2 linked regions of the Candidatus Kuenenia stuttgartiensis genome follow. Each later gene encodes a partner of the first gene's protein in a complex. Links are inferred from orthologs where the notes say so. Each region holds a gene or a part of one and is shown in the gene's direction. Other genes may lie near its edges. The genes, in order: accC and accD.

The links.
Region 2: the proteins of accC (region 1) and accD are in contact, whole or in part, in a solved structure (PDB 8UXZ), measured with the Escherichia coli proteins. The link is inferred for Candidatus Kuenenia stuttgartiensis from one-to-one orthologs.

Annotation. Positions count from the first base shown.
Region 1 is NZ_LT934425.1:3,884,433-3,891,083, forward strand. The notes cover bases 1,856-4,842. They hold accC (acetyl-CoA carboxylase biotin carboxylase subunit), read left to right. Parts: upstream 1,856-2,669; coding sequence 2,670-4,016; downstream 4,017-4,842. Other genes in these bases: KSMBR1_RS18090 (M24 family metallopeptidase), read left to right, coding at 1,856-1,938; accB (acetyl-CoA carboxylase biotin carboxyl carrier protein), read left to right, coding at 2,158-2,628; KSMBR1_RS18105 (multiheme c-type cytochrome), read left to right, coding at 4,435-4,842. Outside these bases: chromosomal replication initiator protein DnaA, read left to right, coding at 1-786; more of KSMBR1_RS18090, read left to right, coding at 871-1,855; more of KSMBR1_RS18105, read left to right, coding at 4,843-5,145; KSMBR1_RS18110 (hypothetical protein), read left to right, coding at 5,225-6,268; KSMBR1_RS18115 (formate dehydrogenase subunit gamma), read left to right, coding at 6,252-6,651. UniProt on the Escherichia coli protein: This protein is a component of the acetyl coenzyme A carboxylase complex; first, biotin carboxylase catalyzes the carboxylation of the carrier protein and then the transcarboxylase transfers the carboxyl group to form malonyl-CoA.
Region 2 is NZ_LT934425.1:1,526,957-1,533,383, forward strand. What follows is about bases 3,294-6,056. They hold accD (acetyl-CoA carboxylase, carboxyltransferase subunit beta), read left to right. Parts: upstream 3,294-4,160; coding sequence 4,161-4,952; downstream 4,953-6,056. Other genes in these bases: rpe (ribulose-phosphate 3-epimerase), read left to right, coding at 3,294-3,765; KSMBR1_RS06970 (hypothetical protein), read left to right, coding at 5,533-6,000. Also shown: KSMBR1_RS20850 (hypothetical protein), read left to right, coding at 270-437; gap (type I glyceraldehyde-3-phosphate dehydrogenase), read left to right, coding at 636-1,637; KSMBR1_RS06945 (phosphoglycerate kinase), read left to right, coding at 1,812-3,005; more of rpe, read left to right, coding at 3,067-3,293; KSMBR1_RS06975 (hypothetical protein), read left to right, coding at 6,102-6,427.

The DNA of each region.
Region 1 (6,651 bases):
TTTATCTATGCATTGCAGAAAGGGAAGATGGAGTCATTTAGGCAGAGATACAGGAATGTGGACGTATTTCTGATAGATGACGTTCATTTTTTATCCAACAAGCAGGGAGTGCAGGAGGAGTTTTTGCATACGTTTAATGCGTTGTATGATTCGTCAAAGAGGATAATATTTGCGAGCGATGCCCATCCGAAGCAGATAAGCCAGTTGAAGGAGAATTTGGCGAGCCGGTTTATGTCGGGTATGGTGGCGCGCATAGAGAGGCCGGAGTATGCGACGAGGTTGTTGATATTAAGGACGAAGGCATCGAAGTACGATGTGTATTTTCCGGAGGAGGCGCTGGAGTATATTGCGGAGAAGTTTGATGATAGTGTAAGAGAGGTGGAGAGCGCCTTGGTGACGTTGACGGCGCATGCCAGGTTTAATGACAGAAAGATAGACATTGCGTTTGTCAAAGATGTGTTGAAGGAGTTCTTTTACGGCGACGACAAGGTAGTAAAGGTGGAGGAGATAGAGGGTGCGGTGTTGCGGCATTTTAACATAAGCCGCAGTGACCTTCATTCGAGCCGGAAGGCGAAGACGGTATCGTTTCCGCGTCAGATATGCATGTATTTAATAAAAAATCAGTTGGATTGGTCGTATCAGCAAATAGGGAATTATTTTGGCAACAAGAAACATACGACAGTGATATTTGCGATAAAAAAAATAAACGAAGAATTGAAAAAAGATGACCAGTTTAAATCGTTCCTCGATATACTTATGGAAAAAATTAAAAAAAGTCGTAAATAGACCCTGAGAATGGCGCATGATGTCGAATTAAAAAACAGTGTTAAGCACATTAAAGATGTAATTATTCCTGTAAATTAGATATTTATGAGTTTAGGCGAGATAAAGAAAAAATTAGAAGAAGACGGCGTGGATGGGTTTTTAGTCACGAATGAGATAAATATCAGATACATTACGAATTTTAAAGGTTCTGATAGTGCTCTTTTAATAACACCGGGAAGCGACTATTTATTCACTGATTCCAGGTATATAGAACAAGCACACCAGGATAATCCGGAAATAAAAATAGTAGAAAGAAAGATATCATTGACAAATTCGATATGTGGAAAGATTAAACAACTTAAAATAAAAAAACTTCTCGTCGAGTCTTTATATATTTCAGTAGACCAGTTTAATGAGATTAAACAAAGAATAAATAACATTTGTATGCTTACGGTAAAAGGAATAGTAGAGAATTATAGAAAGCAGAAAACAAAGGATGAATTAGAAAAAATACAGAAGGCTATAGGGATAGCGGAAAAAGCATATACAAATGTTCAAAGCAAAATAAAATATGGCATTACTGAAAAAGATATAGCGGATATTTTAGAATATGAATTGAGGAAACAGGGCGCGGAAAAAAGTTCATTTGATATCATATGTGCCGTTGGTAAACATGCATCAAAGCCGCACGCACGCCCTTCAACAACCATGATTCAAAGAGGGGATACCGTTTTAATTGATTGGGGAGCAAGATTTCAGGATTATAATTCTGACTTGACAAGACTTAAGACCATGGATAGAATATCCCCGAAATTCCGAAGGATATATCAAATAGTGCTTGATGCACAATACCTTGCAATTGGAAGCATAAGGCCTGGCGTAATAGCAAAGAAAATAGATGCCGTTGCAAGGGGTTATATTGAGAAAAAAGGATTTGGAAAGTATTTTGGTCACGGTTTGGGTCACGGAGTAGGGCTAGAAGTTCATGAAGCGCCATTTATTAATAGGAAAAGCAATGAAATATTAAAAGAAGGCATGGTTTTTACTGTAGAGCCAGGCATCTATATTCCCCAATGGGGAGGTGTTAGAATAGAAGATTTGGTATTGGTTACCTCGACGGGATGTGAGGTGTTGAGTAAACTGCCTAAAAAGTTATCGGATATTGACGAATGATTTAACGTGTTCATTGCGGAAATTCTGCAAGACCCTTTTTAACAATAGCCTATATTTATTATAGAAAAGCTATTCATTCAGTAGCCCATCGTTTAATCAATCCTTTATCTCTTCACGTAAGCCCGAAATTTATTTTTTACACATGAAACAATTCGTAATAAGAGATGCTATTTTCGCTTTACTATTTGATAATTACTAAATTTTATATAGGGAAAAATAATGGACATTATAGAGAAAGTAAAGCAATTGATAAAAATTATGGATGAGAGCGAGTTGTCTGAGCTCGAAATTCAAGAGGAAGCGACAAAAATAAAAATAAAAAAGGGGATCTCCGGGTATTCACAAACTATTTCTCACCAGACAATTCCACCATTATATCCGGCGCAAGCCCAACAGATAGAACAGCCATTCGCAATTTCCCGGGAAAATGAAAGCTCTTCTGAGATTTATTCGCCCATGGTGGGAACATTTTACCGTTCTACTGCTCCAGGCGAGAGTCCTTGTGTTGGAATTGGTGATTTCGTAAATGAAGAAACCGTTGTTTGTATCATAGAAGCAATGAAAATTATGAATGAAGTAAAAGCGGAAATGGTAGGTGAAATTATTGAAATATATGTACAAGATGGGGAGGCCGTTGAGTATGGGCAACCGCTCTTTCGCGTCCGACAGACAAAGAAAGCGACGATATAAGTGGACTCGAATCATTTCAAATAATTAAGGAAGAAGGAAATATGTTTTCCCGGATAATGGTTGCAAATAGAGGTGAAATTGCTTTGAGAATCATTAGGGCATGCCGCGAAATGGGGATAGAGACTGTCGCTGTTTGCTCAAAATCGGATGCAAATGCCACTTATTTAAAGCTAGCCGATATCGTAGTGTGTATTGGACCTGCTGATGCGGAAGGTAGTTATTTAAATATTCCGAGCATCATCAGCGCTGCAGAGATCACGGATATAGAAGCAATCCATCCTGGGTATGGTTTTTTATCGGAAGTGAGTCATTTTGCGGAAGTTTGTGAATCGTCAAATATCGTATTTATTGGCCCGAAATCTGATGCATTGAGGAAGCTTGGCAATAAGACTGAAGCAAGGAAAATTGCAATAGAAAACAAGGTCCCTGTTGTTCCCGGAAGTTTGTCTGTAATAAAAAGTCAGCAGGAAGCGTTAAGCGTTGCACATGAAATAGGTTTTCCCGTAATCATTAAAGCTTCTTTAGGGGGCGGTGGACGGGGAATGCGGGTAGCTCATAATGATATAAGCCTCATTAATTCATTGACTATTGCCCAAAGAGAGGCTAAGGCTGCATTCAAGGATTCGTCTATTTATATAGAAAAATATATTGAAGATGCACGTCACATTGAGGTGCAAATAGTTGGAGATAATTACGGGAATATTATACATTTGGGCGAAAGGGACTGCACCATGCAGCGAAGACACCAAAAACTAATCGAAGAGTCCCCTGCACCATACATTACCGATCGGGCGCGGGAAGATATTTGTAAGGCTGCCATAAAAATGGCAAAATCCATTAATTATACAAATGCCGGAACTGTTGAATTTTTATTAGATAAGGAAAATAATTATTATTTCATAGAGGTGAATACACGTTTGCAGGTAGAACATCCGGTTACGGAAATGGTGACGGGAATAGATTTAGTGAAATTACAAATAAAGATTGCCAGTGGAGAGAGATTAAATATTAAACAGAAAAAAATTCGCAGTCAGGGGGTTGCTATAGAATGCAGGATCAATGCAGAAGATCCTTATAATGATTTTCGGCCGCAACCGGGGAAGATCACAAATTATCATCCTCCAGGAGGGAGAGGGGTTAGGGTGGATTCTCACATTCACTCCGGCTATGAAATCCCGCCGTACTATGATTCATTAATCGCTAAGTTGATTGTACATCAAAACACACGTGAGGAAGCAATTGCCTGTATGCGTAGGGCATTGAGTGAATACGTTATCGAAGGAGTGAAAACTACCATTCCGTTACAATTGGATTTAATAACACATCCTCAATTTGCAAATGGGAATATAAATACAAATTTTGTCGATAATCTTATGGCAAAAACTTAAATGGTAATTTTATTGATTTGGAAAACAATTTTTAGTTGACACAATAAAAAAACCATGCTAGTGTATGCATCTACGTCCGATTATTCATTTCAAAAATTGCGATATGATGGCTTACTAAGCATAAGGGGTGTAATTATTTGAGATAAGGCTTGGAAATGTTTTTCAGCAAGCACCGCAATTCTATGCATCATTAAACTTCATATATACTTAGTTTCTCGATCTAATTCTTCATAAGTGGTAAAATTAATGGGTTTGGCAGATGTACTAAAGATAAATTATCATTAAAAAGGTTTGTGGTGATGCTATACGAGTATCGATTGTTGTGATTGGGTTAAGTTTTATTGTTTTAGGAGTTTCATATTTTTTAAGATTTTAATAGTTTAAGGTTATTTTTTGATTATGTGAAAGGAGCATTTAGATGTTAAGAGGAAGAGTTTACAAGTCATTATTTGGTGGTTTGGTAATTTCATTTTGTTCTATTTCATTTGCAGTATCTGCGAAAGCAGCTGAGCCTAAATTTGTTAGTAATGCCGGCTGTAAGTGTCACATGTCTAAGGGATGTTATGAAGGGGAAGAATACAAAGAGAGATTGCATTCAAATACTTGGGAAAAAAGGTTGCAGGGGACAGCGGACGAAGATAATCCTGAATGTTTGAAGTGTCATGCAACGGCTGTGGGAGCGAAAATTAAGAAAAAATTTGGGGATAAAAAATATTTGCCAAATGTGCAGTGTGAGGCGTGCCACGGTGCCGGAGAAGAATATGAAAAGGTGAAGAAAAACTATCAGGGAAAGGGAAAGGACGCCTTTAAAGAATTGTTAAAGAAAGACCCTCTTCTTGCAAGAAAAGCACAATATGACGCCGGCTTGATTGTTGCGGGCATAAATGGACCTGCTACGGTGAAAGAACAATGTCTGCAATGCCACTGGGAGAGCGCTGATGCTAAGAACAAGTGTCCTAAAACAGATAAAGTGATGGATTATAAAGAATATTTTAAGAAGGATGACCACCGCGACGAAGATGATATTGACCTTGTAATTAAGAAGCTCTCTGATGCAGATAAGAAGAAATGGGCGGACATCTTGCCTAAAGACGATATGCTTTATTTGCCCTATAAGAAAAAACATTGATGGGTTTTGAGTTGTTACTTGAGTTATTATATCCCGATGGGTACCCCCAGTGTGGGAAAGGGACAGGAAGAGAAAGATTATGAAATTAAAACAATTACTACGATTTATTAGACCGGGGTGTTTTTTCTTTATTGCTCTTGTTTCTGTAATAGGATTATGTTCTCGGGCCGCAGTACTGATTGCGGCCGAGAACGAAACATGTTATGGTTGTCATGCAGATCCGGAAAAAATAGAAAAGACCGAGAAGGCTAGGATTGACCCGGTTACGGGTGAAATTGAAGTTGTTTCTTTGATGATTGATAGGGAGGTTTTTGATAAAACTGCACATGGTGGAACAGACTTTTCCTGTACAGATTGCCATGCTTCATTGGAAGAGGCCGAAGATGATGACATTGCGGAAAATGGGCACAAACCTAATCTTACGCCTGTTGACTGTATAACATTTTGTCATGACGACCCTGCTGCGGAATATTATGAAAGTAAGCATGTTAAGTTGATGAAGGAGAATGATAAGGACGTACCTACGTGCAAGCATTGTCATGGAGGGGTTACTTATCATTTTTCTATATACGGAGAAAAAGCCCCGATGAATGTTCTTAGGGAAACTGACCCGCTACACAGAAAGTTGACAATAGATACATGTGGTTCTTGTCATGAAGAGCATCTTGCCAGCTATAGGAATAACGCACATGGTCAGGTTACTGCGCTTGGACATACCGCAACGGATGTGCCTGTATGCTTTGATTGTCATGGAAAACACACTATTCTCAACTCGTCAGAACCTGAGTCTATGGTTGGACAAGACAACATAATTAAAACATGCGGTAGTTGTCACGCAAATGCAAATGCAAGCTTCGTGAAACATGTTGAACATCCTCAGATAAAAAATTTAAATTATTACAAGACCTTGCTTGCTGCAGCAAAAAATTATCGCAAAGATCCTGAAGCGTTGAAGAAAGTAGTTAAAAATCCCCAAACAATCCTATGTATTGTGTTTGTGGCGTATATTGGTATTCTAGCTTTAACATTTACCAAGTTTGGGCTCCATTCATTGTTAGGCTGGTTTGCTACAGTTCGTGACGAGTTTAGGAGAAAGGGGCATTCCGATGAAGAGCAACACTAATTATTTAAGATTTACGCTGTTTCATAGATTCTGTCATTTTTTAACGATTATTAGTTTTTTTGGGCTAGTCTTGACTGGCTTACCACTCGCCTTTAGCGGTTATGATTGGGGGAGGTGGTTGTACGAGTTGTTTGGCGGATATCCTACGGCAGGATATATTCACAGGGTCAGCGCCTTAATCACTTTCTTTGCTGGTTTTTTACATTTCGCGTGGCTGTTTTTCAATGTATCTATTAAAAAGAAGAAAGGTTTTTTTTGGGGACCTAATTCAATGCTTTTGCAACCAAGAGATCTTTTTGATGTAATAGCAGACATCAAATGGTTTATTGGTATTGGCAAAAGGCCGAATTTTGATAGATGGATTTATTGGGAAAAGTTTGAAT
Region 2 (6,427 bases), 2.4 Mb from region 1 along the record:
AAACGTATGTTATATTCCGTGAATTATCAGGATGTATACGACCGTACCGCAGCAGTGATTTATTTATATTTTTTAACAAAATATCTAATGGTGAACTCCGAAATGCTAAATACTAAACAAATTCCAAAATACAAAATCCCTATGAAAAAAACCGGGTTTTGAACATTTGAAAATTAAAAATTAGAATTTGTTTCGTATTTCGTGCTTCGGATTTTTTATCTCGTGCTTGTTTGGCACTGGCTATGCCAGCTTAAGAGGGAGAAATAAAGGTGGATATTTTAAAACAAGTCGCTGAATTAAAAGAATTTTTAGGAAAGGTCTATTGCTTTATCGAAGAAAATGAAGATTCATTCAAAGATGGCGTAGAGGCGGAAGAAATGAAAAATGGGCTTTGGAACTGGATGCAGGCATTGGCACAATTCTTACCCGAACATTAATTTTTTGCCAGTACCGCATTTTAAGACTATTCGGTAAGTAAAAGCAGCCCATGGTTTTTAAATACTTGACAAAACATATTTACCTGCTTAGAATACCGTGTCTTTTCCTGTGGGAAAAGTGCCCCCCTTTTTATAAACTATAAATGGTAAGTGAAATACGTATTTTTAATATTTTAGGACAAAAAATAAGGACAATACATGTCAGTTAGAATAGGAATAAATGGTTTTGGAAGGATAGGAAGGAATGTATTTCGTGTAATATCCAAACGGAATAATATCGATGTAGTTGCCATAAATGATCTTGCCGATTCAAAATCGCTGGCAATGTTGCTGAAATATGATTCTATACACGGCAGATTTGACGGAAGCATACAAATAAAAGAAAATGCCCTCATGGTAAATGACAAAGAGGTCAGATTGCTTATGGAGAAAGACCCTGCCAAACTGCCATGGAAATCGATTGGCGTAGACATTGTCATTGAATCTACGGGCATATTTACCTCAAGGTCGGACTGCTCAAAACACCTGGATGCGGGTGCAAAAAAGGTGCTTCTTTCAGCCCCGGCAAAGGATAAAATAGACGCAACAATCGTTGTCGGGGTAAATAATAAAGATCTCCGGCCGGAACACAAAATAGTGTCCAATGCTTCATGCACAACGAATTGTTTAGCGCCGCTCGCAAAAGTATTGCATGACAACTTTGGAATAGAAAAAGGGCTTATGACGACAATACATGCATATACGAATGATCAGCGAATACTGGATTTCATGCATAAGGATATCAGAAGGGCAAGGGCAGCGGCAATAAATATTATTCCGACAACGACTGGAGCGGCAAAGGCAATCGGCGAGGTGATTCCATCACTGAAAGGGAAGTTGGATGGCCTGGCCATGCGGGTTCCCGTGCCCGATGGTTCTGTTACCGATTTGGTGGTTATGCTTGCAAAAGAGGTCGATAGGGATGCAATCAATGCTGCCATGAAAACAGCCGCAGAAGGCGATTTAAAAGGTATCCTTGAATATTGCGGAGACCCCATTGTATCTTCAGATATCATCGGGAATCCACATTCCAGCATATTCGATTCCGCGTTAACGTATGTAATTGATAAACGCATGGCAAAAGTAATATCCTGGTACGATAATGAATGGGGGTTTTCAAACCGCATGGTTGACCTGATCGAATTAATGAGTCGTCTTTAAAAAAAACATCCGTTTTCTTGTGTAATGAAAAATGCCCATTCCCTGCAAAGTAACGAATATTTATTTAAACGAGTAATATTTAGCGCTTTCTCCAATAAGTTTCCTGCAAGCCAAAACGGTTTTTCTCCTGCGTTATTTCTAATAAACCTCATTTTAAAGCATAATAATATTTAAATGAAAAAACTATTTATAAAAGACCTGGCGGTTAGAAAAAAGAAGGTTATGGTACGTACGGATTACAATGTACCATTAGACGAAGATGGGAATATAACCGATGATACCAGGATTCGCGCAACATTGCCAACCATCAACTATTTGCTGGATGAGGAAGCAAAGGTAATTATTGCGTCTCATCTGGGAAGGCCCGTCGGCGCAAATCCGAAATACAGTTTAAAACCTGTAGCAAGGCGTCTGCAACGTTTTCTGACGGAAAAAGTCAAGATCACGCTTGCGGAGGACTGTATTGGCGAAGAGGTAAAAAAACAGGTAGAGGCAATGAATTACGGAGACGTGCTACTGTTGGAAAACTTAAGGTTTCATCCCGGCGAGCAAAAAAACGATGCCGGGTTTGCGAAAGAGCTTGCGGGTTTATGTGATTTATTCGTACAGGATGCATTCGGAAACTGCCACAGAAATCATGCTTCGATGGTCGGGATAGTCCGGTATGTGCCTGCGGCAGCCGGGTTTTTGATCAAGAAAGAGTTGGACTATTTTGAAAAATCCGTCAACGATCCTATACGTCCTGTTATTGCCATTTTGGGAGGCTCTAAGGTCTCTGACAAAATAAAGATCCTTGAAAATCTTGCCAAAAAGATGGATAAAATCATCATCGGCGGGGCAATGGCATTTACCTTTCTTAAAGCACAGGGAATACCGGTTGGGAAATCGCTGGTTGAAGACAGTATGATTGAGACGGCAAATAATCTAATGGATTATACAAAGAAAAATGGCACAAAATTATATTTACCGGTGGATTTCGTTGTGGCGGAAAAATTTGACAAAACGGCGGAAACAAAGGTAGTGCCATTTCAGGAAATACCAGAAAGATGGATTGCCCTTGACATAGGCCCTGCAACGATAAAACTTTTTTCCGCGGTATTGCAGGACGCAAAAACAATTTTATGGAACGGCCCTATGGGGGCGTTTGAAATTGATGCATTCAGCAGAGGAACATACGCCATGGTAGATATCGTAACAAGTTCTCACGCATCCACCGTAGTGGGCGGCGGTGATACCGACATGGCGTTTCACAAAGCAGGGAAAGCGCACGAGGTATCATTTATTTCAACCGGCGGAGGGGCTTTTTTGAAATTATTGGAAGGCGGAGATCTCCCCGGGATAGCATCGCTTACGGACAAAAAAATATAATATACGGACATCTTCCGTAACTTCTCTATTGATCTATGCTAAAACAAAGGAAATACGAAGAATGAGAAATAAGATTAAAATATCCGCTTCAATACTGGCGGCAAATCCCATGCGCTTTGAAGAAGAAATCAAACGCATTGAAGCGGCGGGAATCGATCTCATTCATATTGATGTTATGGACGGCCATTTTGTCCCCAATATTACCATAGGGCCTTTTATTGTTGCGGGGATAAGGCGGATAACAAATATACCATTAGATATACATTTAATGATCGAACATCCGGAACGTTATGTGGAAGCATTTGCCGGGGCGGCGGAAGGCAATGGAATAATTACATTTCATATTGAGACGGTAAAAAACCCCAAAGAGATTATTTCTCTGATCAAAAGTACGGGGATGAAAGTTGGTATATCGTTAAATCCGGGTACGCCCGTAGAAATGATAGAAAATTTTCTGGATCAGGTAGATATGGCGCTCGTCATGTCGGTAAATCCAGGTTTTGCTGGCCAGAAATTTATTCCAATTGCCTTGCCTAAGATTGCAAGGCTCCGCGATAAAGCGCCGGATAAAATGGATATTCAGGTAGATGGAGGAATTACACCAGACAATATTTCCCAGGTAGTAAAACAAGGGGCAAATGTAATCGTAGCCGCTTCTGCTATTTTTAAAACGAGTGACCCTGGCAATGCGATTAAATCCCTGAAACAAATTGCCGAACAAACCATGGAAAAAGATGCTGTTAATCTTGTTAACAGATAAATTCCTTTTTATTGTCCAAAGAAGTTGTTTCCTGGAAATATATAAAAATAGCTTGTTTTTTGGTTAAAAAGTTTTAAACTATCTCTTGTTTTGTTGACGGTTTTTGTAACTATTCAGCGTAAACGATACACGGCTCATTCCCAAACCTTGTACTGAACATAGTGAAGTATCTGTTTGGAAACGAGTTGCGCTCTGATCTCCGGTAGTTTAATAAATTACGCTGAATAGTTATTAGTTTTTCTGTATTTCACAATAGTATATATGGGATATTTTGCACGGGAAAACGTTGCATAAGTGGTCAAAAACAATGTTTGCCAATGATGGAGCGAATATCCCTTTTGTTAATTTAATGGGGGCATGGCAATTCAATGGTGTTCTTTAGAAAAAAGAAAGATATGCCAAACGGCTTATGGATAAGCTGCGACTGGTGCAAAAATTTGGTATATAGGAAAACCGTTGAAGAAAGCTTCCAGGTTTGTCCCGAGTGTGATTACCATTTTCGCATTTTTAGCAGGGACAGATTAAAATTGCTGCTTGATGAAGACAGTTTCGAAGAGTATTGGACTGATATGAAGCCCACCAATCCTTTGAATTTTTTTGACCGCATGTCATACCCAGAAAGGGTTACTGCCGACCAGCTTAAATCCGGACTGAAAGAGGCCGCTATAGTTGGAAAAGGAAAGGTGAATGGCGCTGACATCATGATAGGGATTACCGATCCCAGCTTCATAATGGGAAGTATGGGTTCTGTGGTTGGGGAGAAGATTGTCCGCATAACAGAAAAGGCTATGGATCAAAAATTCCCTTTGGTGATTATTTCTGGTTCAGGCGGAGGAGCTCGCATGCAGGAGGGTATTTTTTCTCTTATGCAAATGGCAAAAACGAGCGCCGCCATAGCAAGGTTTCAACGGGCGGGCGGGCTATACATATCGGTATTAACCGATCCTTCACTGGGTGGAGTAATGGCAAGTTTTGCTTCATTGGCAGATATTACTATTGCCGAACCAAAGGCGCTGATTGGTTTTGCAGGTCCCAGAGTAATTCAGGAAACAATAAAACGAACACTTCCTGGTAATTTTCAGCGGGCGGAATTTTTGCTTGAGCATGGTTTTCTTGATATGATTGTACATCGTAAAAACATGAAGCATGAAATTTCAAGGTTGATTCAATATTTGCATGTTAATTAATAAAAATCTTCCTCGGTAGCTCAATGGTAGAGTGGGTGGCTGTTAACCACTAGGTTGTAGGTTCGAATCCTACCCGAGGAGCCAATCTTAATTATAGGCAGAACTCCAATTACTGAGGTTCTGCCTTTTTCATTAGATACGTTGCAAAGCTACGGCGAAACGTATGAGTTGCAACACGTTTACAAATTTTTGCATCCTGTACCGCCCTTTTTATCGCAACCTGCACACGCATTTCATGAAAATGATACCGCCGTATCTCCTTTGTATCCGGAACGGTGGTGGATTTTTCGCCAGGAAAAACCACCGCCAGACCAATTCTTTCGCGCAGTTTTTATATTTTTTTTCAATGGAATCAAACATAAAAGCGCCACCACAGCCTGAATCCAGTTTTTTTGATGAAGATTTTTTACCCGTTCAGATATAATATCGTGACACTTCCCCTATTAATACGGCCGAGGCATAATCCAAAATTCAGGAAGTGTCCCTCATATCATACGATTTTTTGTTGCTTTTATTAAAATTAGGAATTCTTTTTCTATACTTTTACCATGAAATTTTGAGAGGATACGAAGAGAGGATAATGATTATTTCAAGACATCATAACAATAGTGATGAGAAAAATCACATTTCTCCGAGTCACTTTTTTTTAAACGACAAGGAGAAAACAAAAATTAACTGGTTTCTGTTTGAGTTCGCGCAGGGATTTGGTCATTTCCTTGCGAAAGAGAAACGATTAACGGAGAAGTTATATCAAAAGGGAATAGATAATCTCCGGTTAAAAAATTTCTGCATTTATTACGCAAAACACCTTAAGAAGGTTATTCTTGATAAACTGGAAGGGCGGATCGCCAATGTCAGATTGGGACACGAGGCAATTGAGGAATTTTTTCCTGCTATCGGAGATAGACTTGTAGATAAGTTATTGACGATTGCTGCCAAAGCATGGGATTCGCTAACAGAAGCATGTGTGGTATGTCCGATGCGGTGCATATCAGAAAGGAATGAACGGGCATCAATGTTTGATGATCCATATTATTACAGAGAATAGCTTTGGCTAGAACGGCAAAAAGCGCCGCCGTTGATTTTGGTAGTTAGGCTTAGAAATAGTCGTATTCATTTATAATTTGTAGTCACAGCCAAGGAGGTTCAATGTTTAACAAGAAAATGTTCGGCGAAATGAGAAGAGCAGGTATGGGTACTGGACTATCTAAAGCCAAACTGTCCGAAGCTATGTTGGAAATTCTCTTACAACTTCCTGCGGGAACTAAGAACTTCAAAGAGACCATAGTCTACAATATGGGATTGTTGGGCCAAATGTCTGCTACACGCGATATCAATGAAGCATGGAATCAAGTGAAAAAGAGGGCGGCAAAACTCTACCCGGAAAAATTCATTCTAGCTGACCGAAATAAACTTCACTGGAATGATGGTTCTGTAAAGGTATTGGACAAAGAAATCTCTACAGGAAATTTCAA